One region of the Vibrio azureus genome, then DNA from elsewhere that is predicted to be linked to it. Evidence: riboswitches for the same ligand, from Rfam matches in the RefSeq annotation. Region 1 holds a riboswitch; the other holds the start of a gene.

Evidence for each region. A riboswitch is a leader RNA that binds a small molecule or an ion and turns the genes downstream of it on or off. The one in region 1 is predicted to bind lysine.
Region 2: linked by a shared signal. The riboswitch ahead of lysC (lysine-sensitive aspartokinase 3) and the one ahead of BS333_RS07765 (Na+/H+ antiporter NhaC family protein) in region 1 are both predicted to bind lysine.

What each region holds. Positions count from the first base shown of each region.
Region 1 covers NZ_CP018616.1:1,700,181-1,707,888, reverse strand. The annotation lists gene mnmA (tRNA 2-thiouridine(34) synthase MnmA) at 1-590, opposite strand, end outside; gene BS333_RS07780 (hypothetical protein) at 927-1,196, shown strand; gene BS333_RS07775 (inosine/guanosine kinase) at 1,312-2,616, shown strand; gene BS333_RS07770 (H-NS family histone-like protein) at 2,746-3,153, opposite strand; lysine riboswitch at 3,741-3,920, shown strand; gene BS333_RS07765 (Na+/H+ antiporter NhaC family protein) at 4,030-5,631, shown strand; His leader region at 5,825-5,961, shown strand; gene hisG (ATP phosphoribosyltransferase) at 6,014-6,910, shown strand; gene hisD (histidinol dehydrogenase) at 6,916-7,708, shown strand, end outside.
Region 2 covers NZ_CP018616.1:2,719,033-2,726,740, forward strand. The annotation lists gene BS333_RS12360 (PglL family O-oligosaccharyltransferase) at 1-319, shown strand, start outside; gene BS333_RS12365 (pyridoxal-phosphate-dependent aminotransferase family protein) at 356-1,495, opposite strand; lysine riboswitch at 1,746-1,924, shown strand; gene lysC (lysine-sensitive aspartokinase 3) at 2,047-3,396, shown strand; gene metH (methionine synthase) at 3,467-7,147, opposite strand; gene BS333_RS12385 (cation:proton antiporter) at 7,338-7,708, shown strand, end outside.

The DNA of each region.
Region 1 (7,708 bases):
GCCGTGATCAACCCTTGTTCTTCTGCAATACGGCGAACTTCTGGTTTTTCTAAATCACCAACAGGGAATAAGCTACGAGCGATTTGATCGTGACTCAGTGTGTAGAGGAAGTAGCTTTGATCCTTGTTACTGTCTAAACCACGTAGCATCTGGGCTTGCTCAGTGCTTGAGTTTGTATTTTCTGGGAAAGTGCGACGTACATAGTGACCCATTGCAATATAGTCCGCGTCAAGCACTTCATCAGCAAATTCTAAGAAAGCTTTAAACTTGATTTCTTTGTTACAAAGAATATCAGGGTTAGGTGTACGACCTGCTTTGTATTCTTCTAGGAAGTACTCGAAGACGTTGTCCCAATATTCAGCAGCAAAATTGATGGTGTGTAGATGAATGCCCAGTTTGTCACATACTGCTTGAGCATCAGCAAGATCTTCTGCTGCTGTACAATATTCTTCATTGTCATCTTCTTCCCAGTTCTTCATGAACAGGCCTTCAACTTGGTAACCCTGTTGTTGTAGAAGATACGCGGAAACAGAGGAATCAACGCCGCCGGACATGCCGACAATGACTTTCTTTTGGCTGTTATCAGACATTACTAAACACCACTTTGATAAACGGGATGAAGATTCTAGCAGAGTCTGCATCCCGGTGACAGATCCGAGATTAAAATCAGTGTCTAGTAAACAACGACTGATTTATCATAATTAATTGCTTTGAGTATGTATCGTAAAGCACGACGATTTATAGAAGCAGTATAATTTATAGAAACAATATGGTTTACTGAAACGATATAGCTCATAGAACCGACAAGCTTTACAAAAACGATATGTGTGCCTGAGAGCTACGATCGTTTTGATGAACATGGCATCTTGAGATGACTTGACTATATATATGGTATGATTGTTAAAAAACAAGTGGAACTCAGCAAAATGACTCAAGAAAACCAATTTCTTCAAGAAAGTGAACTCCTTGAAATAATAGAAAATCAACTTGAAGATGGTAACCCTATTAAAGTGAAAGAAACGTTAATGCGTTTAATGATGACGGGCACATCACGCGAAGATGCCGTGGCCATGATGGCGTGTGCAATGTCTATTGAAGTGTTTGATATAATGAAAAATGCGGGGCAATTTGATCTAAAACGTTATACGGTTCACCTCAATCAATTGCCTGACTTAAGTTTTATGGAAGGTGAATAAAATTATATAAATAAAATAACACCTCGCAAACGTTTGCTATAATGGTCGTTATTGCTGCTATTATGCAAGCGTTATAGAATCGGCCTTTATTTTTTCCCTTACTCAGACAAACAATATGAAATTTCCTGGACAACGCAAATCAAAGCATTATTTTCCTGTTCATGCGCGTGACCCGCTCGTAACACAAGCACAAGAAAGCAAGAAAATGACACGTACTCATGTCATCGGTATTGATCAAACCTTGGTTGATATTGAAGCGAAGGTAACAACGGATATCATTGAAAAGTATGGTTTGAGTAAAGGTCATTCGCTTGTTATTGATGACATAAAAGCAGAAGCGTTATATCAGCAATTGAAAGACGAGAACCTGATTACTAATGAATATGCAGGCGGTACCATTGGTAATACCTTACACAATTACTCGGTGCTTGCTGATGATCGTTCAACCTTGCTTGGAGTAATGAGCCAAGATATCAAGATCGGTAGCTATGGGTACCGTTATTTATGTAATACATCCAGTCGAATGGACTTGAATCACTTACAAGGTGTCGATGGTGCAATCGGTCGATGCTTTGCTTTGATTACAGAAGATGGTGAACGGACTTTTGCAATCAGTGAAGGTCAAATGAACCAACTTGTTGCAGACAATATTCCTGAGCATATTTTTGCTAATGCATCAGCCCTAGTATTAACCGCTTACTTAGTTCGTTGTAAAGCAGGTGATCCAATGCCTGAAGCGACTATGAGGGCGATTAGCTACGCCAAAAAATATGATGTGCCTGTTGTATTAACGTTGGGCACTAAGTTTGTTATTCAGGATGATCCTGAGTTTTGGCAAGACTTTATTAGAGAACATGTTTCTGTTGTTGCCATGAATGAAGATGAAGCGGAAGCATTGACGGGTGAATCTGATCCACTTGCAGCGTCTGATAAAGCGCTTGATTGGACAGACTTAGTTTTATGTACCGCAGGTCCAGTGGGGCTATTTATGGCCGGGTATACTGAAGATAGCACAAAACGTGAGACGTCGTTGCCACTGTTGCCAGGCTCTATCGCGGAGTTTAACCGTTACGAATTCAGTCGCCCAGCCAAACAAGAGTCATGCGCGAGTGCAATAAAAGTTTATTCGCATATCGCACCATACATGGGGGGGCCTGAAAAAATAAAAAATACTAACGGGGCGGGTGATGCGGCTCTTTCTGCTGTTCTTCATGATATGGCGGCAAATAAATATCATAAAGAAAATGTTCCGAACTCGAGTAAACATACTAACGAATATTTGACATATTCTTCTTTCTCGCAAGTTTGTAAATATGCAAACCGTGCAAGTTATGAAGTACTTGTTCAGCATTCACCTCGTCTTTCTCGCGGGTTGCCTGAGAGAGAAGATAGCCTTGAGGAAGCATATTGGGAACGTTAATTATATGTTTTAATTAATGAAAACAGTTAAATAAAATGACGCGATTAATGCGTCATTTTTATTTCTATAAAGATATAATAAAAAAGGACCAATGTGAGGTCCTTTTATAAATAAACAGTTTATATTCGATTAGATTAAGAAATCTTCTAGAGCTTTACCCGCATCAAGTTGTTCTTGAATAGCTGAAGGAGTACGACCTTGACCTGTCCAAGTTTTTTCTTCGCCAGTTGTATCTACATATTTGTATTTTGCTGGGCGAGGAGCACGCTTTGACTTCGCTTTAGTTTTCGTTTCACCAGCCAGTGCACTAATAAGAGCAGCAACATCGATACCGTCTTGAGCAATTTGCTCTGCAATAGCAGCTAGTTTAGCTTCTTGAGCTGCTAGTGCTTCTTGTTCTGCTTGCTCAGTTTCTTGACGCTCTTGAACAACGATTGTTAATTTATCTAGTGCTTCTTCTAATTGTTCTAGTGTCAATTCACGAGAGAATGCACGAAGACTACGGATATTTAGAAGAGTTTTAGTCAGTTCAGACATAACGATTCCTATTTATAGATTTAAGGGGTTCACACCTTTGACCTTATCGAAATGATATAGTCGGTGTAAATCCGGATTTCAAAGATTAAGTTCTTATATTTAACTTTATCTTTCTCATATGTGCAAATACTAATTTAAGATTTTTTTTAAATTTATCGCATTTTTATGCTTTGAGCCAATATTATTTAGGTTATTTGTCGTTATTAAACATTCTAGATAACTATCTTATTCACAAATCTTGCTTCGTTTAGTGTCATCTATTACCAAGAATGAACTTAAGTCATATTTTTTTACAATAATGGTAGTGTTGGATTTCATAACTCAGTTGTTATTTTTTGGTATGCAATAAATACTTTGTTACATCTTAGAAAGTAGTAGTGATGTTTCATAATTGACAATAAGAAATATCCAAAAATATTCAAACCTAAATTCTGATCACATTTGTTTGGTGAATGATTTAATTGTTATTCATTTAATTTGGCGTAATGTGTTGCAATGCAAGGTTTGTTGAGTACAATGAGCAGTACCTGATGCAAAAGTGCAAAATAATTGTTGAAAGATTGTATGCTTTCAAGTTAATTGTTCGCTTTTGCCGTAGAGGTGCAGTCTCGAAGAGTCGCTATTATTGGGGTGATGCCAATGAATAATAGTAAAAGGCGAGGCTGCCGAAGTAGGTGACTCATCAAAATCACTTGCTGGGGTTGTCTCCGAAAGGAACAACACTGCCATAGTATATAAACATTAAACTATGGAGCGCTACTGTAGGGTTGGGTTGAAGTGTTCGCTTCCCTGTCGCTAAGTTCAACATAAATGTGTTTTGTGAAACCACATTTTGTCTGCAGTAGATCTCTAGCCAAACTTTGGTTTTTGAAGATCATGAATTTATTAGATTTTGCACATTCTCCACTCTCATTGTTACCGCCAATCGTTGCGTTGACCTTAGCTATTTTTACTCGCCGCGTCTTGGTTTCTCTTGGCGTAGGTATTGTACTCGGCGCCTTCTTACTAAATAACGGGTCTATTGATGACTCCTTTAGGTATGTTCGTGCTCAAGTTTCCTCTGTTTTCATTGAAGACGGTGGTATTAATACTTGGAACATGAGTATCGTTGGTTTCCTTATTATTCTTGGAATGACAACGGCATTGCTTACTCTCTCTGGAGGCACTCGAGCTTTTGCTGAGTGGGCCCAAGCTCGAGTCAAAAGTAAGCGTGGGGCTAAACTCTTGGCCGCTTTCCTTGGTGTATTTATTTTTGTTGATGATTATTTCAATAGTCTTGCTGTTGGTGCGATTTCACGCCCTGTTACTGATCGCTTTTATGTATCTCGTTCCAAGCTTGCTTATATCCTCGATTCTACAGCAGCACCAATGTGTGTCATCATGCCTGCTTCAAGTTGGGGGGCGTACATCATCACTATCATCGGTGGCATCTTAGTTTCACATGGTGTGACTGAGTACTCTGCACTCGGTGCTTATGTTCGTCTTATTCCTATGAACTTTTACGCTGTGTTCGCGTTACTTATGGTATTTGCTGTGATTTGGTTTGGCTTAGATGTCGGGCAGATGCGCAGTAAAGAAATCGAGGCTTCTCAAGGTCGTGGCTTTGAAAGCGACGATGCGACAGACATGAAAGAAGCTCATCAACTCGATGAAGAGCTTGATATCCGCGAAAGTGAAAAAGGCAAAATATCAGATCTTGTGATGCCGATTGTTGTGCTCATCGTAGCAACGATAACTTCGATGGTATTTACTGGCTCAGAAGCATTAGCTGATCAAGGTAAAGCTTTTGACCTATTGGGCGCTTTTGAAAATACAGATGTAGGTACTTCTCTGATTTATGGTAGTACGTTAGGTCTGGTTGTTGCGTTATTTACCGTATTTAGACAGGGCCTAGCGAAATCTGAAATAACTCGAACACTTTGGATTGGCGCTAAATCTATGTTTGGCGCGATCTTGATTCTTGTCTTTGCATGGACAATCGGTTCTGTAATTGGTGACATGAAAACAGGTTCTTACCTTTCCAGCATGACGCAAGGAAACATTAACCCACACTGGTTGCCAGTTATTTTATTCTTGTTATCGGGCTTAATGGCATTTTCTACTGGCACATCTTGGGGTACGTTCGGGATTATGTTACCAATTGCTGGAGACATGGCAGCAGCAACGGATATTGCATTAATGTTACCAATGCTTAGTTCTGTTCTTGCGGGTGCAGTATTTGGTGACCATTGTTCTCCAATTTCTGATACCACGATTCTTTCTTCTACAGGTGCAAGGTGTAATCATATCGATCACGTTGCTACTCAATTGCCTTACGCATTGTCGGTTGCTGTTGTTGCTTGTATCGGCTTCATTGTACTGGGTATGACGGCATCCATCGCATTGTCTTTTGCTGCTGCTTCTTTGACTTTTGTTTTAGTATGTGTCGCTATGTCTTGGTTTTCTAAAGCAAAGATGGAATCTTGTATTAATAAGTAATTATTTATCAAATATAAGTAATGACGTATAACGGGATGTTTTATAAAGGGAGACGCAGGTCTTCCTTTTTTTATACAAAGATATCAATTTTTCTTAAATAAAGGGTTGAAAAAAATAAATGGCTTAGTTAATGTGTTTTAACAGAGCAACATTATTGAGCCTAAAAAAGTATGCGTAATCTAATCACAACCATTCATCACCACCATCACCCAATCTAGTCTTTCGGGAGATGTACGCATACCCGGGAGGCAGGATACTCCCGGAGATGAAATTAAAAGTTAGATAAATTTCAACCCTCGGGAGGCCAATACCTCCCGAGGGTTTTTTAATATCGTTACTTTATAAAACGCTTAACTTTTAACATATTGCACAGGGAAATGTCATGCAAACACAACGTTTAAGAATTGCTATTCAGAAAAAAGGTCGCCTTAGTAAAGAGAGCCAAGCACTATTAAAAAAGTGTGGTGTTAAGTTTAATCTTTTAGGTGAACGCTTGGTGGTTCATTCTGAAAATATGCCTATAGATCTGCTTTTGGTTCGTGATGACGACATCCCTGGCTTGATTATGGATGGTGTTGTTGATTTAGGCTTTATTGGGGAAAATGAATTGGAAGAAGTTCGTCTAGATCGCAAAGCGCTAGGGGAACCGTATGAGTTTGTTCAACTTCGTCGTCTTGATTTTGGTGGTTGTCGTTTGTCTATTGCTATTAATAAAGACGAAGAGTACAACGGCCCTCAAGATCTAGCGGGCAAACGTATCGCTACGACATATCCACAACTGCTAAAAGCTTATATGGATCAAGCTGGTGTTCCTTTTTCTACATGTATGCTAACTGGTTCTGTGGAAGTGGCTCCTCGTGCTGGCTTGGCTGATGCCATCGCTGACTTGGTTTCTACTGGTGCAACGCTGGAGGCGAACGGTCTTAAAGAAGCTGAAATTATCTTCAAATCAAAAGCGACACTGATTCAACGCACAGGTGAGTTCGACGCAGACAAAGTGGCACTGATTGAAAAGCTTCTCACTCGAATACAAGGAGTGCAGCAAGCAAAAGAATCAAAATACATTATGTTACATGCTCCTGCAGATAAATTAGAGCAAATCAAAATGCTATTACCGGGAGCAGAAGATCCCACTGTATTACCACTTTCAGCTGATAAACAAAAAGTCGCGGTTCATTTGGTCAGTACTGAAAACTTGTTCTGGGAAACCATGGAACAGCTAAAGGAACTGGGTGCGAGCTCAATTCTCGTACTACCGATTGAAAAAATGATGGAGTAACAGCAATGAGAACAGTCGTATGGCAATCGCTAAGTGAAACGCAACAGGATTCGATTATAGAGCGTCCTGCAATCGCAGAAGGTGCGAACATCACTGCTGCGGTTTCTGAAGTAATCGCGAAAGTTCGTAAAGAAGGTGATGCTGCATTATTGGAACTGACTGAAAAGTTTGACCGTGTGAAACCGGAATCCATTCGTGTATCAGCACAAGAAATCGATGAAGCGTCAGCGCGACTTTCTGAAAAAATGAAGAACGCACTGGAGCAAGCGTATGAAAACATCACTAAGTTTCACAAAGCGCAAAAATCACAGCCAATCAAAGTAGAAACTCAACCGGGTGTACTTTGTGAACAGGTAACGCGCCCAATTCAAAAAGTGGGTTTGTACATTCCCGGCGGCAGTGCGCCATTGCCATCGACTGTTTTGATGCTTGGGGTTCCTGCAAAAATTGCAGGCTGTCGTAAAGTGGTGCTTTGTTCTCCACCACCAATTGCTGACGAGATTCTTTATGTCGCGAAACTGTGTGGTATTGATGAAGTTTACAACGTTGGTGGTGGTCAAGCCGTCGCTGCGATGGCTTATGGCACAGAGACAGTATCCAAAGTCGATAAGATCTTTGGCCCGGGCAACGCCTATGTGACAGAAGCAAAACGTCAGGTGAGCAATGATTTCCGTGGTGCTGCGATTGATATGCCAGCAGGTCCATCAGAAGTGTTAGTGATTGCTGATGAAACCGCAGACCCAGATTTCATTGCTGCCGATCTTCTAAGCCAAGCGGAGCACGGCCCTGACTCTCAAG
Region 2 (7,708 bases), 1.0 Mb from region 1:
AAATCCCGTGGTATGGAAGGATCGTTTTGACTGGGACGTTTACAGCAGTTTGCTCAATGTGGGATTACAAGAACAAGAGCCTCGCTTTATTCAACCTTACATTGATTGGTCACTCAACATGATCAAAGATAAACCTCGTCCAATGCTATATAACAACCTCATTTTGGCTTATCAAGGTTTGGGAGAATCGAGTAAAGCTGAGCAAATTCGGACGGAAGCAAGCTTCTTATTTCCTCAAATGAATTTCAGTGATATCCAATACCAACCACCATCTCAGCGAGCCTCCGATTTCTTTCAAGAAGTGATTAAGGCAGAATAGATGGCATGTAAAGCGAAGGCCTCAACCTTCGCTTTCTTACTTAATCTTGAGGTCACTTGGGTATAATGATTCCTCTAAAGCTTTTAGACACAGTGCTATGTTTTCAGCACGAGCACCATAGCCCATTAACCCGATACGCCAAGCCTTACCCGCCAATATTCCAAGACCAGCGCCTATCTCTAAGTTGTAAACATTAAGAAGGTGCTCACGTACTTTAGCTTCATCAATACCTTCAGGCACATAAACCGCGTTGAGCTGAGGCAAGCGATAGGCTTCATCGACCACAAAATCAAAGCCCAATTTCAATAAGCCTGCTTTTAGCTTTTCATGCATCTGCCGATGACGTTGCCAAGAAGATTCCAACCCCTCTTGCTTTAGAAGTAATAATGCTTCATGTAGCGCATAAAGACTGTTCACTGGTGCTGTATGATGATAGCTACGCTTTCCTTCCCCAGCCCAATAACCGAGCACCAAACTTTGGTCTAAGAACCAACTCTGCACAGGGGTTTTTCGAGCCTTTATCTTATCAATCGCAGCTGGTGAAAATGTCAAAGGAGATAGCCCTGGTACGCAAGATAAGCACTTTTGGCTACCGGAGTAAACCGCATCTAGCTGCCATTCATCTACTTTTAAAGGCACCCCTGCTAAAGACGTTACTGCATCAACAATCGACAATACATTGTATTTTTTTGCAAGTTGGCCAAGTGCCTGAGCATCACTCAGCGCACCGGTTGAAGTTTCTGCGTGAACAAACGCGAGCAATTTGGCATCCGGATTTTTCTGCAGTGCTTGCTCCACTTTTTCTAGACAAACAGGTGCTCCCCAAGGGTCATCAACTAAGATGGCCTCCCCACCCGCTCGCATTACATTTTCTCGCATGCGGTCGCCGAACACGCCATTTCGACACACAATTACCTTGTCGCCAGGTTCGATAAGATTAACAAAGCACGCTTCCATACCCGCACTGCCAGGTGCAGAAACCGCAATGGTAAATTCGTTTTCTGTTTGGAAAGCATATTTAAGTAACTGTTTGACTTCATTCATCATAGAAATAAATAAAGGGTCGAGATGTCCGATCGTCTGACGACCTAATGCTTGTAGAACCGGAGGGGAAATATCTGATGGCCCAGGTCCCATCAATGTCCGGTGAGGGGGGATAAAACTGTAAATTGTCATACTAGCTCCTTACTTGCTGTCGATCATAAATCGGACAGACTTTTTATTGGATAAGTCATGCCATCCATGACCATTCGAGAGTAAGTATATACTCAATTAAACTCAAGATGCTCTGCACTGCAGGATGACCCAGAAGTACATTGGTATTGATAAAAATCCGTATCTCACCGTCCGTAGCATCTCATACTCAATCATTTTCTCTAGAATATAGGTTGACATTATCCCGATAAAGCCGTTCAATAAAAAAGCTTCATGCAGAAGAGGAGCACTACCCAGGCAGGTGATTGGTGGAACCGCAATTCCTATACCAAGCACTCATGGGGAGTAGTGCCGAGGTGAGTCAAATTTGCAGGATTTGACTTGTCGGTTGACTTGGGTTGAATCCCATCAATTGTCATCAGCGCAGCCTGATGAAGAGCTTCTGAGAGTAAATATCAAAAAGTTATCTTAATTACTTCTCTCTTGGCTCTGTTCCTTTCCTCACCAAACATTGGATGTATTGGGCAACTCATTAATTGTTGTTATTATTCAGGAAGTCGTGGGAGAACGCAGTGAGCGCATTTAACGTAGCAAAATTCGGTGGAACCAGTGTAGCCAACTTTGAGGCAATGAGCCGTTGCTCCACTATCATAGAAAACAACCCAAATACTCGCCTTGTCATCAGCAGCGCTTGCTCCGGTGTCACGAACCTATTAGTTGAACTAGCAAATGGTGTTCAAGACCAAGAGCATCGAGCGGGAGTTCTACAGAAACTCGCAGGTATTCACGAATCGATTCTGTCACAACTTGAAGACTCGACCGAAGCCGCAGCAGAAGTGTATTCAATTCTTGATACTGTCACGAGTTTAGCAGAAGCGGCTTCAATCCAAGCAAGCACCAAACTGACCGATCATTTGGTCGCTTGTGGAGAATTAATGTCGACTCACATTCTTGCGCAGTTAATGCGCGAACGTGGCGTAAATACGATTCGTTTTGATATTCGCGACGTACTTAAAACCGATGGCAACTTTGGGCGTGCTGAACCTAGTGTCGAGATCATTTCACAACTAGCACAAGAAAAATTGGTGCCCCTTTGTCAAGAATACGTCGTTATCACCCAAGGCTTTATTGGTTCAGATGAAGAAGGCAACACGACGACTCTTGGTCGTGGCGGCAGTGACTATAGTGCAGCACTCATTGCAGAAGGTGTAAAAGCAGCAGGTCTAGAGATTTGGACCGACGTTCCGGGCATTTACACCACAGATCCACGTATCGCCTCAAAAGCAGCGCCAATCCCAGAGATCAGCTTTAGCGAAGCCTCAGAGATGGCAAACTTCGGTGCAAAAATCCTGCACCCTTCAACACTGGTTCCTGCTCTTCGTCACGACATCCCAGTATTTGTCGGTTCGTCTAAAGAGCCGGAAAAAGGCGGCACATGGATCCGCCACCAAGTAGAAAGCTCACCTTTATTCCGAGCACTTGCTCTGCGTTGCAACCAAACCATGGTGACATTACGCAGTGCTAACATGTTCCACGCGTACGGCTTCTTAGCCAAAGTATTTGAGATCCTAGCGAAGCACAAAATCTCTGTTGATCTGATCACCACATCTGAAATCAGTGTATCACTCACGCTTGATCAAACAGACACGTCTGGTGGTGCACCTCAATTACCACAAGCGGCGCGTAAAGAGCTTGAAGCGTTGTGTAAAGTAGAAGTGGAACACGATCTATGCCTCGTTGCTCTGATTGGCAACAACATGAGTGAAAGCAAAGGCTATGCAAAGCAAGTATTTGGTACATTAGAAGACTTTAATCTACGTATGATCTGTTACGGAGCAAGTCCACATAACCTGTGCTTTCTGGTTCACGAGTCCGTATCTCGCCAAGCTATCCAAAAACTGCACACTGAATTATTTGAGTAATAAAAATACTTTCATTCACTAATAAACAAGGGCTGCATATAGCAGCCCTTGTTATTTCAATATGATCCGGTTAACCGTTAATATTTGGCCCCAACCACTTCTCTGCTTCGATCCTATTCCAACCTTTACGATCAGCATAACTTTGTAGCTGATCCTCTTGGATCTGCGCGATCGCAAAGTAACGAGATTCTGGATGCGAGAAGTACCAACCCGATACCGATGCACCTGGGTACATCGCATAGCTCGATGTCAGTGACATACCAATGTTTTCTTCAACATTCATTAACTCCCAAAGCGGCCCCTTTTCAGTATGCTCAGGACATGCTGGATAGCCCGGAGCTGGTCGAATGCCTTGATATTTCTCACGAATCAGGTCTTCATTCGATAGGTCTTCATCCGTAGCGTAGCCCCAAATTTCTTTACGCACACGCTCATGCAGATACTCAGCAAATGCTTCTGCCAGACGGTCCGCTACTGCTTGGATCATGATGGCATTATAATCATCACCTTGAGCCTTGTACTCATCAGCAAGTTCTCGTTCACCAATGCCACCAGTCACAGCAAAAGCACCAATCCAATCGTGCTTGCCTGACTCTTTTGGAGCAACATAATCAGACAAACAGTAATTAAAGCCTTTCGGTTTCTCAGTTTGTTGACGTAAATTAAGCAATACTTTTGCAACTTCTGTGCGTGATTCGTCGGTATAAACTTCGATATCATCGCCCACGCTTGCTGCAGGGAACAGACCACACATACCACGTGCTTTGAGCAACCCTTCACGTTCAACACGATCCAGCAGATCGTTGGCATCTTTGTACAGACGCTGAGCTTCTTCCCCCACTTCTTCATGCTCAAAGATTGTTGGGTACTTACCCACTAGTGACCAGGTCATAAAGAAAGGTGTCCAGTCGATGTATTTACGCAAAGTAGACACTTCAAAGTCATCAAAGATATGGATACCGGGCTTCACAGGAGCAGGAGGCGTATACGCATCCCAATCAATCGCAACTTTGTTGGCTCGTGCGGCTTCTAAGGTGACAGGCTTGGTGCGAGGCTTCTTACGCTTATGCTGATCACGCACGCGTTCATAATCCGCATCCAATTTTTCGACAAAGCTAGGACGAAGCTCGTCTGATAACAGTGATGTACATACACCAACTGCACGAGAAGCGTTATTGACGTATACCACTGGGTTTTTGTAGTTCTGCTCAATCTTAACCGCCGTATGCGCTTTTGATGTAGTCGCACCACCAATCAGAAGCGGAAGATCGAAATCAAGACGCTCCATTTCTTTGGCTACATGCACCATTTCATCGAGAGATGGAGTGATCAAACCAGAAAGACCAATGATGTCGACGTTTTCTTCTTTGGCTACCTTGAGGATCTTCTCACATGGCACCATTACGCCAAGATCGATGATCTCGTAGTTGTTACATTGCAGAACCACGCCAACAATGTTCTTACCGATATCGTGCACGTCACCTTTTACCGTAACCAGTAAGATCTTGCCGTTGGAAGAACCCGCTTGCTTCTCTTTATTAATAAATGGCTCTAAGTGCGCTACCGCTTGCTTCATAACACGCGCAGATTTCACTACCTGAGGAAGGAACATCTTACCTTCACCAAATAAGTCACCCACTACGTTCATGCCATCCATCAATGGACCTTCAATGACTTCAAGTGGCTTAGAGGCATTAAGGCGAGCTTCTTCGGTATCTTCGACAATGAACTCCGTAATGCCTTTAACCAGCGCATGCTCTAGACGTTTTTCTACCGCCCAAGTTCGCCACTCTAGTGCAGAAGCATCTTCTTCTTTACCAACGCCTTTACCTGCGTATTCTGCTGCAATATCAAGTAGCCGCTCAGTCGAATCATCACGACGGTTAAGAACCACATCTTCTACCGCCTCACGCAGTTTATCAGGAACGTTATCATAAATTTCCAACTGACCCGCGTTCACGATACCCATATCCATACCATTTTTAAAACAGTGGTATAAGAACACAGCGTGAATCGCTTCACGAACGTAGTTATTACCGCGGAATGAGAAGGAAACGTTAGACACACCACCAGAGATCATCGCGTGAGGTAAGTCGCGCTTAATGTCGGCAACCGCTTCGATGAAATCTACGGCATAGTTATTATGCTCTTCGATACCCGTCGCAACAGCAAAGATGTTCGGGTCAAAGATGATATCTTCTGGTGGGAAACCGACTTCATCAACCAAAATACGATAAGCGTTAGTACAGATTTCTAACTTACGCTTACGTGTTTCTGCCTGACCAACTTCATCAAATGCCATGACAATCACAGCTGCGCCATAACGACGAATAAGTCTGGCTTGTTCTACAAACTTCTCTTTACCCTCTTTCAAAGAGATGGAATTCACAATGCCCTTACCCTGAATACACTTCAGGCCCGCCTCGATGACCTCCCACTTAGAAGAGTCGACCATGATAGGCACTTTGGAGATCTCAGGCTCAGAGGCGCATAGATTTAGAAAGCGAACCATACACGCTTCTGCATCCAACATGCCTTCATCCATGTTGATATCGATGATCTGAGCACCGTTCTCAACTTGCTGGCGAGCAACTTCTAAAGCTTCGTCATAGAGCTCTTCTTTGATCAGGCGTTTAAATCGAGCAGAGCCGGTAACGTTAGTACGTTCACCCACATTGATGAACAGCGTCTCTTTTTCAATCGTAAGAGGCTCAAGACCGGATAAACGACACGCAACCGTAAGCTCAGGCAAATCTCGAGGTTTCACGCCTTCAACTGCCATTGCCATATGGCGAATATGCTCTGGCGTGGTACCACAACAACCACCAATTAGGTTGAGGAAACCGCTCTCCGCCCACTCTTTAACGTGTTCCGCCATATCTTGTGGCGAAAGGTCATACTCACCAAACGCATTCGGTAAACCCGCATTTGGATGGGTAGAAACAAACGATTCAGAAATACGAGAAAGCTCTTCAACGTACGGGCGTAGTTCATCAGGACCAAGCGCACAGTTCAAACCAAATGAAATTGGATTAACATGACGAAGAGAGTTATAGAAGGCTTCCGTTGTTTGACCTGATAGGGTACGCCCAGAAGCATCGGTAATGGTACCGGAGATCATTACGGGCAACTCTATGCCTAATTCTTCGAAGACGCTATCAACCGCAAAGGCACAAGCTTTCGCGTTAAGCGTATCGAAGATGGTCTCGATCAGAATAAGATCAGAGCCACCTTTAATAAGCGCTCGAGTGGACTCAGAATACGCTTCAACAAGTTCATCGAAAGACACATTACGATAACCCGGATCGTTTACATCTGGGGAAATAGAACAAGTACGGTTTGTTGGACCAAGCACACCCGCAACATAACGTGGACGCCCTGGCGTTTTTGCCGTCCACTCATCAGCGGCTTCACGAGCAAGCTTTGCAGCGGCAAAGTTGATTTCCTCACTCAGGCTTTCCATCTCATAGTCAGCCATCGCAATCGTCGTCGCGTTAAAGGTGTTGGTTTCAAGAATATCAGCGCCTGCTTCTAAGTAAGCGCTGTGAATTTCCTTAATCAATTGAGGCTGAGTGAGCACCAGCAAATCGTTGTTGCCTTTTAGATCACAATGCCAATTCGCAAAGCGCTCTCCTCGATAGTCTTGCTCTTCCAGTTTGTAGTCCTGAATCATGGTACCCATGCCACCATCGATCAGCAAAATACGCTGTTTTAATTGAGCTTCAATTTGTTGTCTTATCTTCATTCCCACAGTACAGCCTCATTCCTTTGGTTATCTTTCCATCCTATCATACAAATTAAAGGAGTCTAGACGTCTAAATAGAAAAGCAATACCCATTACTCGTATTTTCGTGCAATAAAATAACTCAAAAAAAGTGTTTGCTATTTAGTCAGCATCATCCGAGAATCTGAATCATAAAATGTTACAATTAGAGAGCACTATGTCGGTCTACCACACTTTATGTTTTCTCTCTGCTGCTGCAATGCTAATTGCATTTGTAAACAGTAAGATAGGAAAAATGCAAACCACTATCGCCATCACTGCTGGCTCAATGATCCTTTCACTTTTAATTCTTATCGCTGGTCAAAATGACTGGTTCCACCTTACTGAAATTGCCACTGAAACCGTAACCAGTATTAACTTTGAGCATTTTCTTCTCAAAGGCATACTAGGATTCCTATTGTTTGCAGGTGGATTAGGCATAAAGCTGCCTAACCTCAAAGACCAAAAATGGGAAATCACCATACTTGCACTGTGTGCGACTCTTTTCTCAACATTTTTTATCGGCTTTGTGCTGTATGGGTTCTGTCA